2 regions of the Acidovorax sp. SRB_24 genome follow, and region 1 is predicted to be linked to the other one. Evidence: riboswitches for the same ligand, from Rfam matches in the RefSeq annotation. Region 1 holds a riboswitch; the other holds the start of a gene.
The links. Region 1 has a riboswitch for thiamine pyrophosphate ahead of B2J89_RS06935 (FAD-dependent oxidoreductase). Riboswitches for the same ligand answer to the same signal wherever they lie in the genome.
Positions count from the first base shown of each region.

Region 2: another riboswitch for thiamine pyrophosphate. It lies ahead of B2J89_RS06465 (FAD-dependent oxidoreductase); the one in region 1 lies ahead of B2J89_RS06935 (FAD-dependent oxidoreductase).

Region 1 is NZ_MWOM01000013.1:85,027-90,058, forward strand. Features, by position in the region: gene B2J89_RS06920 (cytosine permease) at 1-468, shown strand, start outside; gene B2J89_RS06925 (SH3 domain-containing protein) at 726-1,172, shown strand; gene thiD (bifunctional hydroxymethylpyrimidine kinase/phosphomethylpyrimidine kinase) at 1,206-2,060, opposite strand; TPP riboswitch at 2,127-2,249, shown strand; gene B2J89_RS06935 (FAD-dependent oxidoreductase) at 2,289-3,404, shown strand; gene thiS (sulfur carrier protein ThiS) at 3,401-3,598, shown strand; gene B2J89_RS06945 (thiazole synthase) at 3,613-4,431, shown strand; gene B2J89_RS06950 (thiamine phosphate synthase) at 4,442-5,032, shown strand, end outside.
Region 2 is NZ_MWOM01000012.1:84,611-89,642, forward strand. Features, by position in the region: gene B2J89_RS06450 (cytosine permease) at 1-892, shown strand, start outside; gene B2J89_RS06455 (SH3 domain-containing protein) at 1,150-1,596, shown strand; gene thiD (bifunctional hydroxymethylpyrimidine kinase/phosphomethylpyrimidine kinase) at 1,630-2,484, opposite strand; TPP riboswitch at 2,551-2,673, shown strand; gene B2J89_RS06465 (FAD-dependent oxidoreductase) at 2,713-3,828, shown strand; gene thiS (sulfur carrier protein ThiS) at 3,825-4,022, shown strand; gene B2J89_RS06475 (thiazole synthase) at 4,037-4,855, shown strand; gene B2J89_RS06480 (thiamine phosphate synthase) at 4,866-5,032, shown strand, end outside.

The sequences.
Region 1 (5,032 bases):
GGGCTGATCGCGCTGTCGCTGATCCTCATCGACGAAGTCGACAACGCCTATGGCGACGCCTATTCAGGCGCCGTCTCGGCCCACGCCCTGCGGCCGCGCTGGAGCGTACGCCGCTGGGGCATCGCGATCGCGCTGCTGTGCACGCTGCTGGCGCTGGTGCTGCCGATGCACAGCCTCGAACCCTTCCTGCTGCTGCTCAGCTCGGTCTTCGTGCCGCTGTTTGGCGTGATCCTGGGGCGCCTGGCCTTTGGCGCCAGCGCTGCGGCCTTGCTGGCGCAGGCACGCCAGGCGCATGCCGCGCCGATCGCGCTGTGGCTGGCGGGCATCGCGTTCTACCACCTGGTGCCCCGACTCGCGCCGGCGCTGGGCTCGGCCCTGCCGACGCTCGCGCTGTGCTTCGTGCTGGCCTATGCCACGCGCACCCGGCCCGGCGCCGGCACGCTGGCCGCAGGCGCGCGGCAGGCCTGACAAGCGCGGCCCCGCGTCGGCCCCCCGCGCCCGCGCAGCGCTATTCAAAGATGAGCACTGTGCGCACGCTGGTCCTGGGATTCAGAGCAAAACCCACCTGAAACCCAAGCTGTGCCAGCGCCAGCAGCTCACTTTTTATCGAAAGTGCAGGAACTTCACCGGCAGCGCCCTGTCGGACCGGGCGCATGGATCCCATGCGTTTGTCTCAAAGGAGTGTTGTTCCCGTGCTGTTTCTGTCCCGCCGTCTCTCGCTTTCCGTGGCCGCCCTTGGCCTGGCTGCAGCCGCCGCCTTGTCCAGCCTGCCCGCGGCCGCCGCCGCACGCGCGCAAGAATTCGTCAGCGTGAAGGGCTCCAGCGTGAACGTGCGCGAAACGCCCACGACCCGTTCGGCCACGCTGTGGGAGCTGGCCTCGGGCTACCCGCTGCAGGTCCTGCAGCGCAAGGGCCAGTGGCTGCGGGTGAAGGATTACGAGGCCACGCTGGGCTGGATCCATGCCCCGCTGACCCACAAGGTGCCGCACATGGTGGTCACCGCCCACACGGCAAACCTGCGCGCGGGCCCCGGCCAGCAGCACCGGCGCGTGGGCCAGCTGGACCAGCACGAGGTCGTGAAGACGCTGAAAAAATCGGGCGATTGGGCGCAGGTGCAGCGCGAAGGCGGGCAAAAGGGCTGGATCGCGCGGCGGCTGGCCTGGGGCTGGTAAGCAAAGACCGGGCGGGCTCGCGGGCCCGCCAGCTCAATGGTGCAGCACGCGCTGCGCCACGGGCGCATAGCCGTGGTTCAGCGGCCCGTGCCCGTGCCCGGTGCACACCGCGGCGCCGGCGGCGATCGCGCCCAGGACGTAGGCGCGCGCCTGTTCCACCGCCTGCGGCAGCGGCAGGCCCAGTGCCAGGTGCGCGGCAATGGCCGACGACAGCGTGCAGCCCGTGCCGTGGCCGTTGTGCGTGGCAATGCGCGGCGACTGCAGGCGCAGCCGCCCCCCGCCGGCCAGCGCCAGCACATCGATCACGGTGTCGCCGGGCAGGTGCCCGCCCTTGAGCAGCACGGCCGGCGCGCCCAGCGCCAGCAGCGCGCTGGCCGCATCGTCGAGTGCATCGGCACCGTCGATGGTGCGGCCCAGCAGCAGCGCCGCTTCGTCAAGATTCGGCGTGACGACGGTGGCCAGCGGAAACAGCTCCTCCACCAGCACGCCCACGGTCTCCTGCGACATCAGGCGGTCGCCGCTGGTGGCGACCATGACGGGGTCGAGCACCACCTGCAGCATCTGGTGGCGGGCAATCGCCTTGACGACCACGCGCACCACCTCGGGCGAGTGCAGCATGCCGATCTTGACGGCGTCCACGCCGATGTCCTCAGCCACGGCGTCGATCTGCGCGCGCAGCATGTCGGGCGGAATGCCGTGGATGGCGCGCACGCCCTGCGTGTTCTGCGCGGTGATCGCGCTGATGGCGGTCATGCCGTAGCAGCCCAGCGCGCTGAAGGTCTTGAGGTCGGCCTGGATGCCGGCGCCACCGCCGCTGTCGGAGCCGGCAATCGAGAGCACGCGGACGTAGCGCGCGGGCCTGGCGGCCGGGAGGGTCGTTTGAGTCATGGCAAAAATTATGGCCTATGCGCCACATCAAGACGGGCGCTGGCGGCTTGTGCTGTAATTCTTGCCAGGACGAAACAGGGGTGTCCCGCCAGGCTGGCGCGGACTGAGAAACACCCTGGGGCCGAGCCAACGCAGGCCCCGTTACCCGATCCAGGTCATGCTGGCGTGGGGAGTTTCCAGCACAGGCGCCCGCCCGTTTTGTCCGTGCACCCACACCAACGGACAACGATGATTGCTCACCCTTCCTCTTTTGCGATTCTGGGCGCCGGCCTCATGGGCCGGCTGCTGGCGGTGTCACTGGCGCGTGCCGGCCATGCGGTGGCCGTGTACGAGGCGCAGGACGCCAGCGGCCAGGGCAGCGCCGCGCGCGTGGCGGCCGCCATGCTGGCGCCGCTGGCCGAGTCGGCCGTGACGGAGCCCGGCGTGGTGCGCATGGGCCAGCACGCGCTCACGCGCTGGCCACAGCTGCTGGCAGACCTGCAAGCGCCGGTGTTCTTCCAGCAAAACGGCACGTTGGTGGTCTGGCACCGGCAGGATGCACAGGAGGCGGCGCGCCTGCGCCTGCAGTTCGAGACCACGCACAGCGCGCTGCCGGCACTGCCCGCCATGCAGGCGCTCGACAGCGCCGGCATGGCGCGCCTGGAGCCGGCCCTGGCCGGGCGCTTTGCGCAGGGCATGTACCTGCCCGGCGAAGGCCAGCTCGACAACCGCCAGCTGCTGGACGCGCTGGCGCGCGAGATGGCGCAGCGGGGCGTGGCCGTGCACTGGAACACGCCGCGGGAGCCGGCCGACTTCGCCCCCGGCACGCCGGGCCAGCCCGACTGGCTGCTCGACTGCCGCGGCCTGGGCGCACGCGCGCAGTGGCGCGAGCTGCGCGGTGTGCGCGGCGAGGTCGTGCGCGTGCACGCACCCGAGGTGACGCTGCAACGCCCCACGCGCCTGGTGCACCCGCGCTACCCGATCTACATCGCGCCCAAGCAGGACCACCTGTTCGTGATCGGCGCGACCGAAATCGAGTCCGACGACCTCTCGCCCGCCAGCGTGCGCTCGGCGCTGGAGCTGCTCAGCGCCGCCTACGCCGTGCATTCGGGCTTTGCCGAAGCGCGCATCGTCGAGATCGCCACCCAATGCCGCCCCACCCTGCCCGACAACCTGCCCGCCATCCGCCAGACGGCGGAGCGCGTGCTCGAAGTCAACGGCCTGTACCGGCACGGCTTCATGATCGCGCCCGCCCTGCTCGACGTGGTGCTGGAGCTGCTGCAGACCGGACAATCGCCCCTGGCCAGCGCCTTCGACCTGGCCGTGGATTTACACAGCGCGACGAGCGCCCTCTCTTTGCCATGAACATCACCATCAACCAGACACCGCACCAGCTGCCCGACGGCGCCACGGTGGCCGACGCCCTGGCCGCCATCACGGCGCGGCCGCCGTTCGCGGTCGCCGTCAACACCGTCTTCGTGCCCAGCACCGAGCACGCACGCCACCTGCTGCAGGCGGGCGACCGCGTGGAAGTCATTTCTCCCGTCACCGGCGGCTAGCGCCGCGCATTGCCATGAACACCACCCCTTCTGACGACGCCCTGGTCCTGTACGGCCAGTCCTTCTCCAGCCGCCTGCTGCTGGGCACGGCTCGCTACCCGTCGCCGGCCACGCTCAAGGCCGCGGTGCAGCGCGCCCGCCCGGCCATGGTCACGGCCTCGCTGCGCCGCCAGGGCAGCGGCGATGCGGACGCAGGCCACAACAGCTTTTGGGAGCTGCTGCGCGAGCTCGACGTGCCGGTGCTGCCCAACACCGCGGGCTGCCACAGCGTGCAGGAGGCCATCACCACCTCGCACATGGCGCGCGAGGTGTTCAACACGCCGTGGATCAAGCTCGAAGTGATCGGCGACGACTACACGCTGCAGCCCGACACGCTGAACCTGGTCGCCGCGGCCGAGCAGCTCATCCGCGACGGGTTCTACGTGCTGCCCTACTGCACCGAAGACCTGGTGCTGTGCCAGCGCCTGGTCGACGTCGGCTGCCAGGCCGTCATGCCCTGGGCGGCGCCGATCGGCACCGGGCGCGGCCCCGTCAACCCCTATGCGCTGCAGGTGCTGCGCGAGCGGCTGGCCGTGCCGCTGCTGGTCGATGCGGGCCTGGGCCTGCCCTCGCATGCCTGCCAGGTGATGGAATGGGGCTACGACGGCGTGCTGCTGAATACCGCCGTGGCGCTGGCGCAGGACCCGGTCGCGATGGCCGGCGCCTTTGCCGACGCCGTGCAGGCCGGCCGCAGCGCACGCCGCGCCGGCGCCATGCAGCCACAGCACAGTGCCCAGCCCAGCACGCCGGTGCTGGGCACGCCGTTCTGGCACCACGAGCAGCCCTCGGCCTGAGACCCCAGCCATGATCGACACCGACACCCTGGCCCAGGACATCGTGCGCCACCACACGGGCACGTTCACGCCGAGCACGCCACAGCCCGTCCCGGCATCCGAGGGCACCTCTCCGGTGTACCGCGCGGCGCTGGCGGCCTGCAGCGCTCTCGGCTTCATCGCCGCCGATGCCCGCTGCCTGGCGCGCGCCTGGCAGGCCCGCGCCGAGCGCACAGGCGCTGTCGATGCCGCAACCTGGCCCGATGAGCCCCAAGACTTCGGCCTGCAGGCGCTGCCACAGCAAAACGCCTTCGCCGCGTGCCCGCGGGCGCTCGGCCTGTACGCGGTGCTGCCCGACGCCGCCTGGGTCGGCCGCATGGCGCGCGCCGGCGTGCCGACGGTGCAGCTGCGCTTCAAGAGCGAGGACGCCGCCACCATCGCGCACGAGGTGCAGGCCGCTGTGCACGCGGTGCAGGGCACGGGCGCGCTGCTGTTCATCAACGACCACTGGCAGGCGGCCGTGGCCGCGGGCGCCTATGGCGTACACCTGGGCCAGGAAGACCTCGACGCGATGCGCCCCGAAGACCTGGAGACGCTGGGCCGCGCCGGCCTGCGCCTGGGC
Region 2 (5,032 bases), on a different contig from region 1:
GCCGGTGCTCGCCACGCTGCTGTGGGGCGGTGTCGTGACGCTGCTCATCAGCGGCTCCATGGTGCAGCTGGTGCGCCGCATCATCGCGCGCGTGGCGCTGCCATTGGTGGTGCTGTCGCTCGTGTGGCTGAGCTGGCAGTTCCTGTCGCTGGCGCAGGCACAGGGCCTGGCAGACCTCTGGCAGCGCCGCGGCGAAGGCGGCATGGGCGTGATGCCCGCGCTCGACCTGGTGATCGCCATGCCGATCAGCTGGCTGCCGCTGGTCGCCGACTATGCGCGCCACGGCACCAGCGGCCGCGCGGCGCTGCGCGGCACCTGGGCCGGCTATGCGCTGGCCAACATCTGGTGCTATGCGCTTGGCGTGCTCGTCGCGCTGGTGCTGCCCAGCCAGGACCTGGTGACCGCGCTGCTGCTGGCGCAGGGCGGGCTGATCGCGCTGTCGCTGATCCTCATCGACGAAGTCGACAACGCCTATGGCGACGCCTATTCAGGCGCCGTCTCGGCCCACGCCCTGCGGCCGCGCTGGAGCGTACGCCGCTGGGGCATCGCGATCGCGCTGCTGTGCACGCTGCTGGCGCTGGTGCTGCCGATGCACAGCCTCGAACCCTTCCTGCTGCTGCTCAGCTCGGTCTTCGTGCCGCTGTTTGGCGTGATCCTGGGGCGCCTGGCCTTTGGCGCCAGCGCTGCGGCCTTGCTGGCGCAGGCACGCCAGGCGCATGCCGCGCCGATCGCGCTGTGGCTGGCGGGCATCGCGTTCTACCACCTGGTGCCCCGACTCGCGCCGGCGCTGGGCTCGGCCCTGCCGACGCTCGCGCTGTGCTTCGTGCTGGCCTATGCCACGCGCACCCGGCCCGGCGCCGGCACGCTGGCCGCAGGCGCGCGGCAGGCCTGACAAGCGCGGCCCCGCGTCGGCCCCCCGCGCCCGCGCAGCGCTATTCAAAGATGAGCACTGTGCGCACGCTGGTCCTGGGATTCAGAGCAAAACCCACCTGAAACCCAAGCTGTGCCAGCGCCAGCAGCTCACTTTTTATCGAAAGTGCAGGAACTTCACCGGCAGCGCCCTGTCGGACCGGGCGCATGGATCCCATGCGTTTGTCTCAAAGGAGTGTTGTTCCCGTGCTGTTTCTGTCCCGCCGTCTCTCGCTTTCCGTGGCCGCCCTTGGCCTGGCTGCAGCCGCCGCCTTGTCCAGCCTGCCCGCGGCCGCCGCCGCACGCGCGCAAGAATTCGTCAGCGTGAAGGGCTCCAGCGTGAACGTGCGCGAAACGCCCACGACCCGTTCGGCCACGCTGTGGGAGCTGGCCTCGGGCTACCCGCTGCAGGTCCTGCAGCGCAAGGGCCAGTGGCTGCGGGTGAAGGATTACGAGGCCACGCTGGGCTGGATCCATGCCCCGCTGACCCACAAGGTGCCGCACATGGTGGTCACCGCCCACACGGCAAACCTGCGCGCGGGCCCCGGCCAGCAGCACCGGCGCGTGGGCCAGCTGGACCAGCACGAGGTCGTGAAGACGCTGAAAAAATCGGGCGATTGGGCGCAGGTGCAGCGCGAAGGCGGGCAAAAGGGCTGGATCGCGCGGCGGCTGGCCTGGGGCTGGTAAGCAAAGACCGGGCGGGCTCGCGGGCCCGCCAGCTCAATGGTGCAGCACGCGCTGCGCCACGGGCGCATAGCCGTGGTTCAGCGGCCCGTGCCCGTGCCCGGTGCACACCGCGGCGCCGGCGGCGATCGCGCCCAGGACGTAGGCGCGCGCCTGTTCCACCGCCTGCGGCAGCGGCAGGCCCAGTGCCAGGTGCGCGGCAATGGCCGACGACAGCGTGCAGCCCGTGCCGTGGCCGTTGTGCGTGGCAATGCGCGGCGACTGCAGGCGCAGCCGCCCCCCGCCGGCCAGCGCCAGCACATCGATCACGGTGTCGCCGGGCAGGTGCCCGCCCTTGAGCAGCACGGCCGGCGCGCCCAGCGCCAGCAGCGCGCTGGCCGCATCGTCGAGTGCATCGGCACCGTCGATGGTGCGGCCCAGCAGCAGCGCCGCTTCGTCAAGATTCGGCGTGACGACGGTGGCCAGCGGAAACAGCTCCTCCACCAGCACGCCCACGGTCTCCTGCGACATCAGGCGGTCGCCGCTGGTGGCGACCATGACGGGGTCGAGCACCACCTGCAGCATCTGGTGGCGGGCAATCGCCTTGACGACCACGCGCACCACCTCGGGCGAGTGCAGCATGCCGATCTTGACGGCGTCCACGCCGATGTCCTCAGCCACGGCGTCGATCTGCGCGCGCAGCATGTCGGGCGGAATGCCGTGGATGGCGCGCACGCCCTGCGTGTTCTGCGCGGTGATCGCGCTGATGGCGGTCATGCCGTAGCAGCCCAGCGCGCTGAAGGTCTTGAGGTCGGCCTGGATGCCGGCGCCACCGCCGCTGTCGGAGCCGGCAATCGAGAGCACGCGGACGTAGCGCGCGGGCCTGGCGGCCGGGAGGGTCGTTTGAGTCATGGCAAAAATTATGGCCTATGCGCCACATCAAGACGGGCGCTGGCGGCTTGTGCTGTAATTCTTGCCAGGACGAAACAGGGGTGTCCCGCCAGGCTGGCGCGGACTGAGAAACACCCTGGGGCCGAGCCAACGCAGGCCCCGTTACCCGATCCAGGTCATGCTGGCGTGGGGAGTTTCCAGCACAGGCGCCCGCCCGTTTTGTCCGTGCACCCACACCAACGGACAACGATGATTGCTCACCCTTCCTCTTTTGCGATTCTGGGCGCCGGCCTCATGGGCCGGCTGCTGGCGGTGTCACTGGCGCGTGCCGGCCATGCGGTGGCCGTGTACGAGGCGCAGGACGCCAGCGGCCAGGGCAGCGCCGCGCGCGTGGCGGCCGCCATGCTGGCGCCGCTGGCCGAGTCGGCCGTGACGGAGCCCGGCGTGGTGCGCATGGGCCAGCACGCGCTCACGCGCTGGCCACAGCTGCTGGCAGACCTGCAAGCGCCGGTGTTCTTCCAGCAAAACGGCACGTTGGTGGTCTGGCACCGGCAGGATGCACAGGAGGCGGCGCGCCTGCGCCTGCAGTTCGAGACCACGCACAGCGCGCTGCCGGCACTGCCCGCCATGCAGGCGCTCGACAGCGCCGGCATGGCGCGCCTGGAGCCGGCCCTGGCCGGGCGCTTTGCGCAGGGCATGTACCTGCCCGGCGAAGGCCAGCTCGACAACCGCCAGCTGCTGGACGCGCTGGCGCGCGAGATGGCGCAGCGGGGCGTGGCCGTGCACTGGAACACGCCGCGGGAGCCGGCCGACTTCGCCCCCGGCACGCCGGGCCAGCCCGACTGGCTGCTCGACTGCCGCGGCCTGGGCGCACGCGCGCAGTGGCGCGAGCTGCGCGGTGTGCGCGGCGAGGTCGTGCGCGTGCACGCACCCGAGGTGACGCTGCAACGCCCCACGCGCCTGGTGCACCCGCGCTACCCGATCTACATCGCGCCCAAGCAGGACCACCTGTTCGTGATCGGCGCGACCGAAATCGAGTCCGACGACCTCTCGCCCGCCAGCGTGCGCTCGGCGCTGGAGCTGCTCAGCGCCGCCTACGCCGTGCATTCGGGCTTTGCCGAAGCGCGCATCGTCGAGATCGCCACCCAATGCCGCCCCACCCTGCCCGACAACCTGCCCGCCATCCGCCAGACGGCGGAGCGCGTGCTCGAAGTCAACGGCCTGTACCGGCACGGCTTCATGATCGCGCCCGCCCTGCTCGACGTGGTGCTGGAGCTGCTGCAGACCGGACAATCGCCCCTGGCCAGCGCCTTCGACCTGGCCGTGGATTTACACAGCGCGACGAGCGCCCTCTCTTTGCCATGAACATCACCATCAACCAGACACCGCACCAGCTGCCCGACGGCGCCACGGTGGCCGACGCCCTGGCCGCCATCACGGCGCGGCCGCCGTTCGCGGTCGCCGTCAACACCGTCTTCGTGCCCAGCACCGAGCACGCACGCCACCTGCTGCAGGCGGGCGACCGCGTGGAAGTCATTTCTCCCGTCACCGGCGGCTAGCGCCGCGCATTGCCATGAACACCACCCCTTCTGACGACGCCCTGGTCCTGTACGGCCAGTCCTTCTCCAGCCGCCTGCTGCTGGGCACGGCTCGCTACCCGTCGCCGGCCACGCTCAAGGCCGCGGTGCAGCGCGCCCGCCCGGCCATGGTCACGGCCTCGCTGCGCCGCCAGGGCAGCGGCGATGCGGACGCAGGCCACAACAGCTTTTGGGAGCTGCTGCGCGAGCTCGACGTGCCGGTGCTGCCCAACACCGCGGGCTGCCACAGCGTGCAGGAGGCCATCACCACCTCGCACATGGCGCGCGAGGTGTTCAACACGCCGTGGATCAAGCTCGAAGTGATCGGCGACGACTACACGCTGCAGCCCGACACGCTGAACCTGGTCGCCGCGGCCGAGCAGCTCATCCGCGACGGGTTCTACGTGCTGCCCTACTGCACCGAAGACCTGGTGCTGTGCCAGCGCCTGGTCGACGTCGGCTGCCAGGCCGTCATGCCCTGGGCGGCGCCGATCGGCACCGGGCGCGGCCCCGTCAACCCCTATGCGCTGCAGGTGCTGCGCGAGCGGCTGGCCGTGCCGCTGCTGGTCGATGCGGGCCTGGGCCTGCCCTCGCATGCCTGCCAGGTGATGGAATGGGGCTACGACGGCGTGCTGCTGAATACCGCCGTGGCGCTGGCGCAGGACCCGGTCGCGATGGCCGGCGCCTTTGCCGACGCCGTGCAGGCCGGCCGCAGCGCACGCCGCGCCGGCGCCATGCAGCCACAGCACAGTGCCCAGCCCAGCACGCCGGTGCTGGGCACGCCGTTCTGGCACCACGAGCAGCCCTCGGCCTGAGACCCCAGCCATGATCGACACCGACACCCTGGCCCAGGACATCGTGCGCCACCACACGGGCACGTTCACGCCGAGCACGCCACAGCCCGTCCCGGCATCCGAGGGCACCTCTCCGGTGTACCGCGCGGCGCTGGCGGCCTGCAGCGCTCTCGGCTTCATCGCCGCCGATGCCCGCTG